2 regions of the Sulfitobacter pontiacus genome follow, and region 1 is predicted to be linked to the other one. Evidence: riboswitches for the same ligand, from Rfam matches in the RefSeq annotation. Region 1 holds a riboswitch; the other holds the start of a gene.

Region 1 (5,767 bases):
GGGCAGGCCATCGGCAAGGTGGTTGTAGACGTCTGATCATACCACCAGACGCGTGAAAAGGGGCTGCCAACGCACGGGCGATGGCAGCCCCTTATTGGCCCATTTCAACCGGAAACTGCTGGGCTTCCCCCCATTGGCGCGGGGATTGCCCGTACATCCGCCTGAATTCGCGGCTGAATTGCGACGGGCTGACATATCCTACATCAACCGCCGCCTCGTTCACGGACATGCCGCCTGCGATCTTCATCGCCGCATTGTTGAGCCGCATGGATTTGACAAACTGGATCGGGGCCATCGTCGTCACCTGCTTGAACTTGCGGTGAAAGGCGGCGCGGCTCATCCCGGCGCGGGACGCCATATCATCAATAGAGATCGGCGCGTCCAGGTGAGAGGATACATGCGCGATCGACCGTGCGATCGCATTGCCCGCGCCGAAGGCCTGTCTGGCAAAACGCCCTGCCTCGCCCTTCAGGATCGCGTAGTAAAGCTCGCGCAGCCGTGCCTCGCCAAGGATCGCCGTATCCGCCGGATTGCCACCCAATTGCAGCAAACGCAGCAGCGCGTCGGCAAAGGCATCATCCCAAGCGGCCAGCCTGATCCCCTGCGCGCGTAAACCGCCTTTGACCTCGGGAATCACATTGCCGGTATTTTCCATCTCCATCGACAGTTCTGTCATCACCCGCTTATCGAGCGAAATGATAACCCCGTAGAGCGGGCTTTCGGCAGAGGCGGTCGGCGTGCCGGCCTTCACCGGCATCGACATCGGGCAGCACATATATCGGCTGTCGTCATAGATGTACCTGTGCCCGTCCAGCACGGCCTCTTTCGCCCCGCTGACGATCGCAATAACGCTGGGTTCATAGACCGCCGGCACGCAAGGAATCGACTGCGTGGCCCGAAACAGGCGCACCCCGTCAATGCCGGTTCCCGTCAGCCCCTCTTGGGTCGCGTTGTTCCTGATTAGCTGTTTGATCTGGTCTTTGCTCATGAGGGCAATCTACTGCGTCACATCCGCCTTTCGCAAGCGCGTGATACAATCAGGCAAGTATTCGCGACGATCTCGCCTGTTTTGAGAGACAGCCGAGAGCTATTTACTCTTCAACATCAAACACAGCGCGCATCGCTGCCGCGCTGACATCGAAAAGGAACATGACGATGAAGGACACGACTTTCGGACCCAAAGGCTGGACACCTGATCGCCTTGGATCGCTCAAGGGGAAAACATATCTCATCACCGGCACGACGGCCGGTGCGGGCTTTCAGGCCACGCGCATCCTGCTGTCCAAGGGGGCAAAAGTCGTCATGCTGAACCGCAACGCCGATAAGTCCATCGCCGCGGTAAAAACGCTCAAGGACACGTTCGGTGCCAACGCCGAGGTGAGCTTTGTGCGGATGGATCTGTCTGATCTGGCCAGCGTGCGCGCCGCGGCGGAGGAGGTGAAACGCACCGTTCCCCGGATTGACGCGCTGATCTGCAACGCTGCCATCGCGCAGGTGCCAACACAGCAACTGACCGTTGACGGGTTCGAAAGCCAGCTTGGCACCAACCACTATGGGCACTTCCTGCTGTGCGGAATGCTGTTTGATCGCATTCAGGAAAGCGCGGGCCGCATCGTCGTGGTGTCCAGCCTCGGGTACAACATGGGGATCAAGACGATCCAGTTCGACGACATGAACTGGGACAAGAACTATAGCGCCAACGCGGTCTACAGCCAAAGCAAGCTGGCGCAGATGATGTTTGCCTATAAGCTTCAGGACCGGCTGAAAGCCACCGATAGCCGCGTTGAGGTATACGTCTGCCACCCCGGCGCGTCGGCGACCTCGCTGATCAGCACAAGCGGCGGGCTGTTCACACGGGTCACCTGGTGGATGATGAGCAAGACGCCACTGGTGCAATCCGCCGAAAAAGGCGCGTATCCCGAGGTCATGTGCGCGACCGAAGACGGGTTGGCGCAGCGCGCGCTTTATGGCCCGACCGGATGGATGCAAACCGGAGGGCCCGTTGGCAAAGGCACGCTGAACCCTCATGCCTACGACAAACCCGTGATGGAGAAACTCTGGGCCGTCTCCGAAAAAGCGACGGGTTTTCACTGGGAAATCTAAGGGAAACGCGCGCCCTCATCCCGCGCGCGGCGCGCGTTTCACGCGACGATTCCCCCTCGCCATACGCCCCTTAGAATACGGCATCAAAATCTGTGATTTTTTTGCCGTACTTCCCCGCTTTCTCATGCGGCTTGCACTTGCGCCCGCCGATGGCTTTGCCTAAAGAAGCGCTCACAAGTTAAGTGGCCCGTTCGTCTATCGGTTAGGACGTCAGGTTTTCAACCTGAAAAGAGGGGTTCGACTCCCCTACGGGCTGCCACTTGGTTTTCCTTCCGTTTGTTATGTGCCTCTCGCCCGTTCTGCGGAACCGTGGCCCGCGTTATTTGCCTTTGTCACGCGATGATGACCGCAAAACGCAACTTGACGGGTCGGCGGACAACTGTCATCGAAACCGGGTCGGTTTCCTTCGGGAAATAATAGGGAATTCGCCATCCGCGCTTTGCTGTGGATGAACCGGAACTGCCCCCGCAACTGTAGACGGTGAGCTACCTCCATCATGCCACTGGGCCTAAAGGTCCGGGAAGGCGGGGACAGCCGCGATCCGTCAGTCAGGAGACCTGCCGACACTGAACCTGAAACACCGGGCGGGGTTGCTCGGGAGAGGATGATGATGGGACCGGATCTTACCACACGCGCAGACCAAAATGCGCCCGCGCGCCGTTTGGCTGGCCCCTTCTCTTTCTATTCAAAGACCCCGGCATCGGACCAACCGGAGCCCTTGATATGAAAACATTTTTTTCCATCCTGACCCTGATTGCGAGCCTCGCAGGCAGCACCGCGCTTGGCGCAGAGACAGACTATCCGCTGACCATCGACAACTGCGGCCATACGCTCAGCTTTGATGCGGCGCCCCAGACCACCGTGACCATCGGGCAATCCACGACAGAGATCCTGTATCTGCTGGGTCAACAGGACCGGATCGCGGGAACCTCTGTCTGGTTCAGCCCCGTTTTGCCAGAGTTCAAAGACACCAACGATGCGATTGAACGGCTGGCGGACAACGATCCCAGCTTTGAAAGCGTGTTGGGCAAACGCCCCGATCTGGTCACCGTGATGTATGAATGGCACGTCGGCCCCGAAGGTATGGTCGGCACCCGCGACAGCTTTCACGAGGTGGGCGTGCCGACCTATGTGATGCCCACCGATTGCGCGGCCAAGGATAATTCTGTCGGCGCGGACGGCACGCGATCTGAACTGTTCACGACCCAGCAGCTGTATACCAGCATCGAAGAGCTCGCCCTCATCTACAACGCGCAAGACGCCGGTGCCACGCTGCTGGCAGACCTGCAATCGCGCGAGGCAAAGGCGGTCGAGAAAGCCAAATCGCTGAACCTGCCCCAAGGCACCTCGGCGCTGTTCTGGTTCTCGTCGTCCGAGATGGCGGCGGACCCTTATGTCGCAGGTCAACAGGGTGTGCCCGCCTATATGATGGACAAGCTTGGCGTTGAAAACGTCGTGACCTCGGCCGAGGAATGGCCGCTGGTCGGATGGGAGACTCTGGCAAAATCCGACCCGACTTTCATCGTGCTCGCCAAAATGGACCGCCGCCGCTTCCCTGCGGATGACATCGAGAAAAAGCGCGCCTTCCTGATGAACGATCCCGTCGCCCGCGAGATGACCGCGGTGAAAGAGGGCCGCATCATCACCATGGACGCCCATGCGATGGACCCGACCGTGCGTGCGATCTATGCGTTGGAAACGATGGCTGACGCGCTGTCCGGTTTTGATCTGGCCGAATGACCGCAATCGACCGCTCTGTGATGCGCAGGCCGCAGTGGCACTGGTGGGTGATCATCCCGCCGGTGCTGCTGGCCGCACTGCTGTTTGGTGCGGCCATCGGCGAGGTCTCTATCCCGCCGCTGGTGGTGCTGAAGGTGCTGGCCAACAAGGCGCTGAACGCGGGCTATGCGGTGGACAAGATCGACGAGGGCATCGTGTGGAACTACCGCATGGCGCGGGCCGTGGTGGCAATGTGCTGCGGCGCCGGTCTGGCGCTGTCGGGCGTCGTGCTGCAAGCACTGCTGCGCAATGCGCTGGCGGATCCCTATCTGCTGGGCATCTCTGCGGGGGCGTCCACCGGCGCTGTTGCGGTGACCATCCTCGGGCTGGGGGGTGGTGCTATCTCGCTGTCTATCGGTGCGTTCAGCGGGGCGCTGGTGGCTTTCGCTTTTGTGGCCTTGCTGGCGCAGGCGGCAGGGGGCGGTGTGGGCCTGCGGGCCGCGGGCGTGATCGTGCTGGCCGGTATTGCGGGCAGCCAGATGTTCAACGCTCTGACCGCGCTGATGATCACGAAATCGGCCAATGCCGAACAGGCCCGTGCCATCATGTTCTGGCTTTTGGGGAATATGTCGGGCGTGCGCTGGCCCGATGTACTAAGCGCCCTGCCCGCGGCGATGATCGGGCTGCTGGCCTGCCTGTGGCACGCCCGCGCGCTGGATGCCTTTACCTTCGGCAGCGACAGCGCAGCGTCCTTGGGCATTCCGGTGCGCCGCGTGCAGTTGCTGCTGATCGGCACGGCGGCGTTGGTCACGGCGGTAATGGTCTCGGTGGTCGGGGCGATAGGCTTTGTCGGGCTGGTGATCCCCCATGCCATGCGCATCGTCGTGGGTCACCGTCATGCGATCCTTGTGCCGGCATCTGCACTGGCGGGGGCGGTGTTTCTGGTCTTTGCCGATGTGATTTCACGGGTGATTGTACCGGGCCAAGTGCTGCCCATCGGAGTGGTGACCGCTTTGGTCGGCGCGCCGGTTTTCGCGCTGATCCTGATTGGCAAAAGGACGTCGCCATGATTCTGTCCTGTCACGAACTGGGCTGGCGGGTGCGCAACCGCGCCATCGTCAACGACGTGTCCCTGTCCTTGCGGCCGGGCGAAAAGCTGGGGCTGATCGGGCCCAACGGGTCGGGCAAATCCACCTTGCTGCATATGCTTGCCGGCATTCAGAAACCCTCGCGCGGGCGGGTCGAACTGGACGGCGCACCGCTGGCAAAGATGCGCCAGCGCGACATTGCGCAGCGGCTGGCCCTGATCGAACAACACGCCGATACCGCAGATCGCATCACCGTGCGCCACGCCGTTGAACTGGGCCGCACCCCGTGGCTGTCCGCCCTGCGCGGGTGGAGCGCAGGGGACGACGCCATCGTCACGCAGGCGCTGGCGGATGTGGATCTGTCGGGTTTTGGCGACCGCCACTGGCACACGCTGTCGGGCGGTGAACAACAGCGCGTGCATATCGCCCGTGCACTGGCCCAAAGGCCGCAAGTACTGCTGCTGGACGAGCCGACGAACCATCTGGATATCCGCCACCAGCTGTCGATCCTTGAACTGATCCAGCGCTTGCCGACAACGGCGATCATTGCCCTGCACGACCTGAACCAAGCCACGCTCTGCGACCGGATCTGCGTCTTGCAAGAGGGCAAGCTGCGCGCCATTGGCACCCCCTCCGAGATCATGACCGAACCCCTCCTGCGCGAGGTCTTTGGCGTCTGCGGGCATTTCCTTGTCGATCCGACGGATAACGCGCAGGTGATCCGCTTTCACACGGCGACCCATTAAGCGCGCCAACCGGCCACGGCTCTATCCAACTCCTTACACATTTGGTCGGGAACCATCCGTCACGCTACAGGTTTTGCCTGTGGACCCTGAAGGAGTAGCTACAGATGACCG
Region 2 (5,767 bases), 1.5 Mb from region 1:
AAAGACCTGCGGCGCGCTCATGCGGGGGTGCCCAATTCGGCAAGGACAGAGTTGCGGCGCGACGTCCAAAGCCCCGCCCGGTGCAGCGCATCAAACCGCGCGCGCAACGCAGCAAGTGCTTGCGGGTTGGCGTCCTGCATGAAGTCGACCAGATCATCGCGCCCCAGCGTGGCATCGAACATGGCGTCGAACAGATGGTCCGGCACGACGCCTGCCAGATGCGCAAAGGCGGCAAGGTGATCCAGTGTCGCGGCAATCTCGGCGGCACCGCGGAAACCATGCGCCATCATGCCAGTGGCCCAATCGGGGTTGGCGGCACGAGCGCGCACCACACGGGCGAGCTCCTCGGTCAGGGTGCGGGCACGAGGCTGGTCGGGGCGGGTGGCATCCAGATGGTACAGCGCGGCAGCCCCGCCCTTGCCCAAACGCTGCATCGCGGCGGCAAAGCCGGCTTCATGGGCGGCGTAATCCTCTGCCATCAGCAGATCGGTCTCGGGCAGGTCTTGCAGGTGCACGAAACTATCGGCCCGCGTCAGCTGCGTCTCAAGCGCGTCGCGGGCATAGGTGATCTCTCCGCGCGCGTCGATCGCGTAGGACGACGCAGCCAGCCACGCCTCGCCCGCCGCTGTGCGAGCCTCGTCGGAATAATCGTCCATCGCGGTGCCGATCCCCAAGCCATAGGATCCCGGGCGCGGGCCAAAGACACGCGGGGTCTGCACCAGATAGGGGTTATCAGCAGCCGTTTCGGGACGCTCTGCCAGCTTGGCAATTGCGGCCTCAAACAGCTGCGCCAGACCGGGGAACATATCGCGGAACAGGCCGGACACCCGCAGAGTCACGTCAATGCGCGGACGGTTCAACAACGCAAGCGGCAGAATGTCGAACCCGCTCACACGGTCGCTGCCGTCATCCCAGCGGGGGGACAGACCCGCCAGATGCAGCGCCATGGCAAACTCCTCGCCCGCCGTGCGGATGGTGGCAGAGCCCCACATGTCCATGACCAACCCCTTGGGCCAGTCGCCGTGATCCTGCAAATGCTTGCGCAACAATTCTTCGGCCAGCTTCACCCCTTGGGTATAGGCCGCGCGCGACGGCACGGCCCGTGGATCGGTGGTAAACAGGTTGCGCCCCGTGGGCCGCACATCGCTGCGCCCGCGATAGGGGGACCCCGACGGGCCGGGGGGCACAAACCGCGCAGACAGCGCCGCGATCAGCCCGTCGACCTCGCTCGTCCCATGATCGCCCGCGCCAAAGACATGCAGCCCGTCGCCATATTGCGTTTCCTTGATGTCGCAGACGAAGCGGTCGATGCGGGTCAGCGCCTCTGCCGCGCTGGCGTTGGCATCTAGGCCGAGGTCCTGTTCAACCCCGCGGCCCTGCGCCTCGGCTCGGATATCGGCGATCAGCCGGTCGCGCCGCGCAGGGTCCAGCCCGTCCGCGGTCGAGTATTCATCCAGCAGCCGTTCCAACCGTCCGAATGCATCGGGCAGTTTCGATGTCACCAACGGGGGAGGCATATGGCCCACGGTCACGGCCCCGATACGGCGTTTGGCCTGCGCGGCCTCGCCGGGGTCATTGACGATAAAGGGATAGATCACCGGCATCGGGCCGATCAGCGCCTCGGGCCAGCAGGCGTCAGACAGGGCGACGGATTTGCCCGGCAGCCATTCCAGCGTGCCATGGGCCCCGACATGCACCATCGCATCCGCCTGCTGTTGCAGCCACAGATAGAAGGCGACATAGCCCGGGCGCGGCGTGCGGCTCAGGTCGTGATAGTCATCATCCCGTTCGGCCAGCGCCCCGCGTTCGGGTTGCAAGGCGACCAGCAGCTTGCCACTGCGCAGCGCCGGAAAACAGAACGCCCCGTCGTGAAACAGCGGATCATCCTGCGGCGCGCCCCAGCTGTCGGTCAGGTCATCGCGCAACGCCTGTGGCAGCTTTGCAAGCGCGGCCTCATACGCGGCCAGCGGCCAGCGGAGCGTTTCGGTGCAAAGACGGCTGGCAACCGTTTGCGTATCGGCAAAGTCCCCCGCATCCACGTCATAGCCCTGTGCCGCCAGTTGCGCTGTCATCACCCGCAACGAAGCCAGCGCATCCAACCCCAGCGCATGGGCCATGTTCCAACCTTTGCCGGGGTAGGTGGACAGCACCACCCCCACAGACTTTGCCGCGTTGTCCTGCACCCCTAGCTGGTGCAAGCGCTGCACGCGATCGGCGATAAAATCCACGCGGTTCGCGTCGGCGCGATGGGCGAAACGGCTGTATTGCAGCGCCTCGTCCCGTTTGCCGGGCTGCTTAAAGCTGACGACACCGCCGAACAGACGGCCATCCACCTCGGGCAAGACGACATGCATCGCCAGATCGGTGGGCGACAGCCCGCGCTCTGATTCGGCCCAATCGCGCCGACGCGCGGTCGATAGGGCGACCTGCACCACGGGGCAATCCGATGCGCCCAGGACCGAGGGTTCATCCGGCCCGCGCTGGGCGGAGAAAGCGGTGGCGTTCACGATCACCGCCGGATCAAGCCGGGCGATCTGCTGCGCGATCCACGGCGCGGTGTCCCCCTTGAGGCTGGGCGCGAAGAGCCCCACGGCGTCAAAGCCGCGCGCGTCGAGTGCGGTGATCAGCGCATCCACAGGATCGGTATCGGCAGCCGTCAAATAGGACCGGTAGAAGGTCACAATGGCGCGCGGCTTGTCAGATGGTTCCGGCGCGGGGATCACACCGGTGTGGGGGCGGTAGAACCCCGCCTCGGGCACGGTCTTGGCCCCTTTGGCCGGCCCCGCGTAAAGCCCTGCGGCCAGCGACAGCTGCGCCAGTGCCGCCTGCGCAGCCACCGCCCCGCCCGTATCGCACAGATGTTGCAAGCGTCTTAACGTCGAATGCGGCAGCGTCGACAGTGCGTCGAGCCGCGGGTCGGGTTGGCCGTCCGCAGGCAGCACCGCCAGCGCGATCTGCTGTTTGCGCGCCATATCCTGCAAGGTCGCCAGCCCGTAAGGCCAATAGCTTTCGCCCCCGATCAGCCGCACCAATACCGCCTTGGCCCCTGCAAGGGTCTGTTCGGCATAGGTATCGACCGACAACGGATGTTTCAGCGCGACCAGATTGGCCAGCCGCAACGACGGCAAGCCCCCTTCCGCACGATGCCAGCCCGCCGCGAAAGCCCCCAGATCACTGTCCGAAAAGGACAGCACCACCAGATCCGCCGGCGTCTGCCCCAGGTCTTGGGGCAGATCGCTTTGGTCCAGTCCGTGGCTTTCGCGAAAGACGACATGCATGGCGGCTTAGCCCTCCAGCACCGCGCGGATCGCGGCTTCGTTCACGTGATCATGCTCTGCGATCACAACCAGTTGGCTGCGGCGCGGCGTGTCCCCCCAAGGGCGGTCGAACTGGCTGCGCACGCGCTCGCCCACGGCCTGCACAAGCAGACGCATCGGTTTGTCCTGAACGGCGATATACCCTTTGACGCGCAGGATTTTCTGTTCGCGCGCCAAGCGCAACACGGCGGCCTCAAGGGTGGCGACATCGGCGACCTCGCCCATGTCGATCACCACGCTTTCAAAGTCGTCATGTTCGTGATCATCATGCCCGTCGTGGTGGCTGGGGCGCGCGTCGATGTCATCTTCGGCGGCGGCTTCCAGACCCAGCACAACGCGCGGGTCGATCACGCCTTCGGTCATCGGAATGATCGGCAGCTTGCGCGGCGCATGCGCCTCGATCACCTTGCGCGCAGCCTCGACGCCCTCGGGGCCCGCCAGATCGGCCTTCGACAGCAGCACGATGTCGGCGCAGGCGATTTGGTCTTCAAACACCTCGGACAAAGGCGTTTCGTGGTCCAGACTGTCGTCGGCATCGCGCTGCGCGGCCACGGCCTCCAGATCGGGGGCGAACTGCCCGCTGACCACGGCTTCGGCATCGGCAAGCGTAATCACGCCGTCCACGGTGATGCGCGACCGGATCGCTGGCCAGTCAAACGCCTTGAGCAAGGGCTTTGGCAGCGCCAGCCCCGACGTCTCGATCAGGATATGATCAGGCGTTTCGGGCAGGGCCATCAGGGCTTCGATGGTGGGGATAAAGTCATCGGCCACGGTGCAGCAGATACAGCCGTTTGCCAGCTCGACGATGTTCTCGGCGGGGCAATTGTCAATCGCGCAGGATTTCAGGATGTCGCCATCCACACCGGCGGTGCCGAATTCATTGACCAGCACGGCCAGACGCTTGGAGCCCGCGTTCTCCATCAGGTGACGGATAAAGGTGGTTTTGCCAGCGCCCAGAAAGCCGGTGATCACGGTAACGGGGATTTTGGTAAGGTTGGTCATTCGGTAGGCTCCTGTGGGGGAATGCGGGCGATGGATTGTTTGCGGAAGACCACGGGGCGTTCGCGCCAGGGCACCACGCCATCAGAGGTCTGGGCATAGGCAGAGACGCCATTCACGATATCGGACAAATGCGCGTCAGTGTCGAGATCGCCATACACATAAGTCCAGCGCGACGGCCCACCCGACAGGACCATCGAACAGCCCCGCGAACAGGCCGACAGACATTCGGCTCCGCGCAGCTGCACACCGTCGGGCAGATGCCCCGACAGCGCGTCAAACAGCTGTTGGCCGGGGCGCGGCGCGTCCTCGGCGGTGATCTGACCTGCGCGACAGGTGGTGCAGATGGTGACGGTGACCGGTTGATCCGTGGTGGTCATATCTTGCCTCATACGTCGATGGGCCAAGGGGGATCGCCAGCAGCGAACGACATGCGAACAGCGTTCTAGGCCAGTCGCGAAACACCCCGTTCGCCCGTTACAAACTATGCTGGCAGGTCTCCCGGCTTGCGGATCTAAGGCAGCTTGCCTTGCGAACCTTCACCTTCCCAGCCTGCGGGCCAGTGGTTGAAAGCTCTCTCCGGTCACGGTCGCGGGGGCGGCTGCGCTTGGCGCTGACCCAAGGCTGGATCAATGCGTATCGCGTTCCCTCTTCGCCTGTCTGGGACAGGAACCAACATACGCCCTGCATTGGTCATTTGCCCGCCTCTGTCAAGCTGCGCCTGTCATAACGCAGGGGCCAAACCCGCTTTGCGCGGATTTTCCCGCGGGCGACCAATGCGCAGGGGGCACGCGCGGACGCTTGACGGGATCACCGCAGGCTGACACCAATGACTGCACAAAAAACACGAGGTCCCGCCATGCCCACCCGCGCCATCATGATCCAGGGCACCGGATCGAATGTGGGGAAATCCATGCTGGTGGCGGGCCTGTGCCGCGCGGCCACGCGTCGGGGGCTTTCCGTCGCGCCGTTCAAGCCGCAGAACATGTCGAACAACGCCGCCGTCACCGAGGACGGCGGAGAGATCGGCCGCGCACAGGCCCTGCAAGCGATCGCCTGCAGACGGCCCCTGTCGGTGCATATGAACCCCATCCTGCTGAAACCCGAAACCGACAGCGGGTCGCAGGTGATCGTGCAAGGGCAGCGCCACAGCACCCTGCAAGCGCGTGACTTCAGCAAGGCCCGCGCAGGGTTGATGGCCCCCGTGCTCGAAAGCTTCGGTATCCTCGGGCAAAGCGCCGATCTGATCATCGTTGAAGGGGCGGGCAGCCCGGCTGAAACGAACCTGCGCCAGAACGACCTTGCCAATATGGGCTTTGCCCGCGCCGCAGGTGTCCCCGTTGTCTTGGCCGGAGATATCAACCGTGGCGGCGTCATCGCCCAGATCGTCGGCACCCAAGTGGTGATGGACCCAAAGGACGCGGCAATGATCACCGGCTTTCTGGTCAACA

The links. Region 1 has a riboswitch for cobalamin ahead of AB1495_RS11305 (ABC transporter substrate-binding protein). Riboswitches for the same ligand answer to the same signal wherever they lie in the genome.
Region 2: linked by a shared signal. The riboswitch ahead of AB1495_RS04105 (DUF1636 domain-containing protein) and the one ahead of AB1495_RS11305 (ABC transporter substrate-binding protein) in region 1 are both predicted to bind cobalamin.

The regions. Positions count from the first base shown of each region.
Region 1 is NZ_CP160849.1:2,303,832-2,309,598, reverse strand. Features, by position in the region: gene AB1495_RS11325 (zinc-binding dehydrogenase) at 1-36, shown strand, start outside; gene AB1495_RS11320 (AraC family transcriptional regulator) at 92-988, opposite strand; gene AB1495_RS11315 (SDR family oxidoreductase) at 1,156-2,103, shown strand; tRNA gene AB1495_RS11310 (tRNA-Glu) at 2,288-2,362, shown strand; cobalamin riboswitch at 2,484-2,683, shown strand; gene AB1495_RS11305 (ABC transporter substrate-binding protein) at 2,827-3,843, shown strand; gene AB1495_RS11300 (iron ABC transporter permease) at 3,864-4,892, shown strand; gene AB1495_RS11295 (ABC transporter ATP-binding protein) at 4,889-5,656, shown strand; gene AB1495_RS11290 (catalase) at 5,761-5,767, shown strand, end outside.
Region 2 is NZ_CP160849.1:813,728-819,494, reverse strand. Features, by position in the region: gene cobG (precorrin-3B synthase) at 1-21, opposite strand, end outside; gene cobN (cobaltochelatase subunit CobN) at 18-3,278, opposite strand; gene cobW (cobalamin biosynthesis protein CobW) at 3,285-4,319, opposite strand; gene AB1495_RS04105 (DUF1636 domain-containing protein) at 4,316-4,696, opposite strand; cobalamin riboswitch at 4,790-5,008, opposite strand; gene AB1495_RS04100 (cobyric acid synthase) at 5,176-5,767, shown strand, end outside.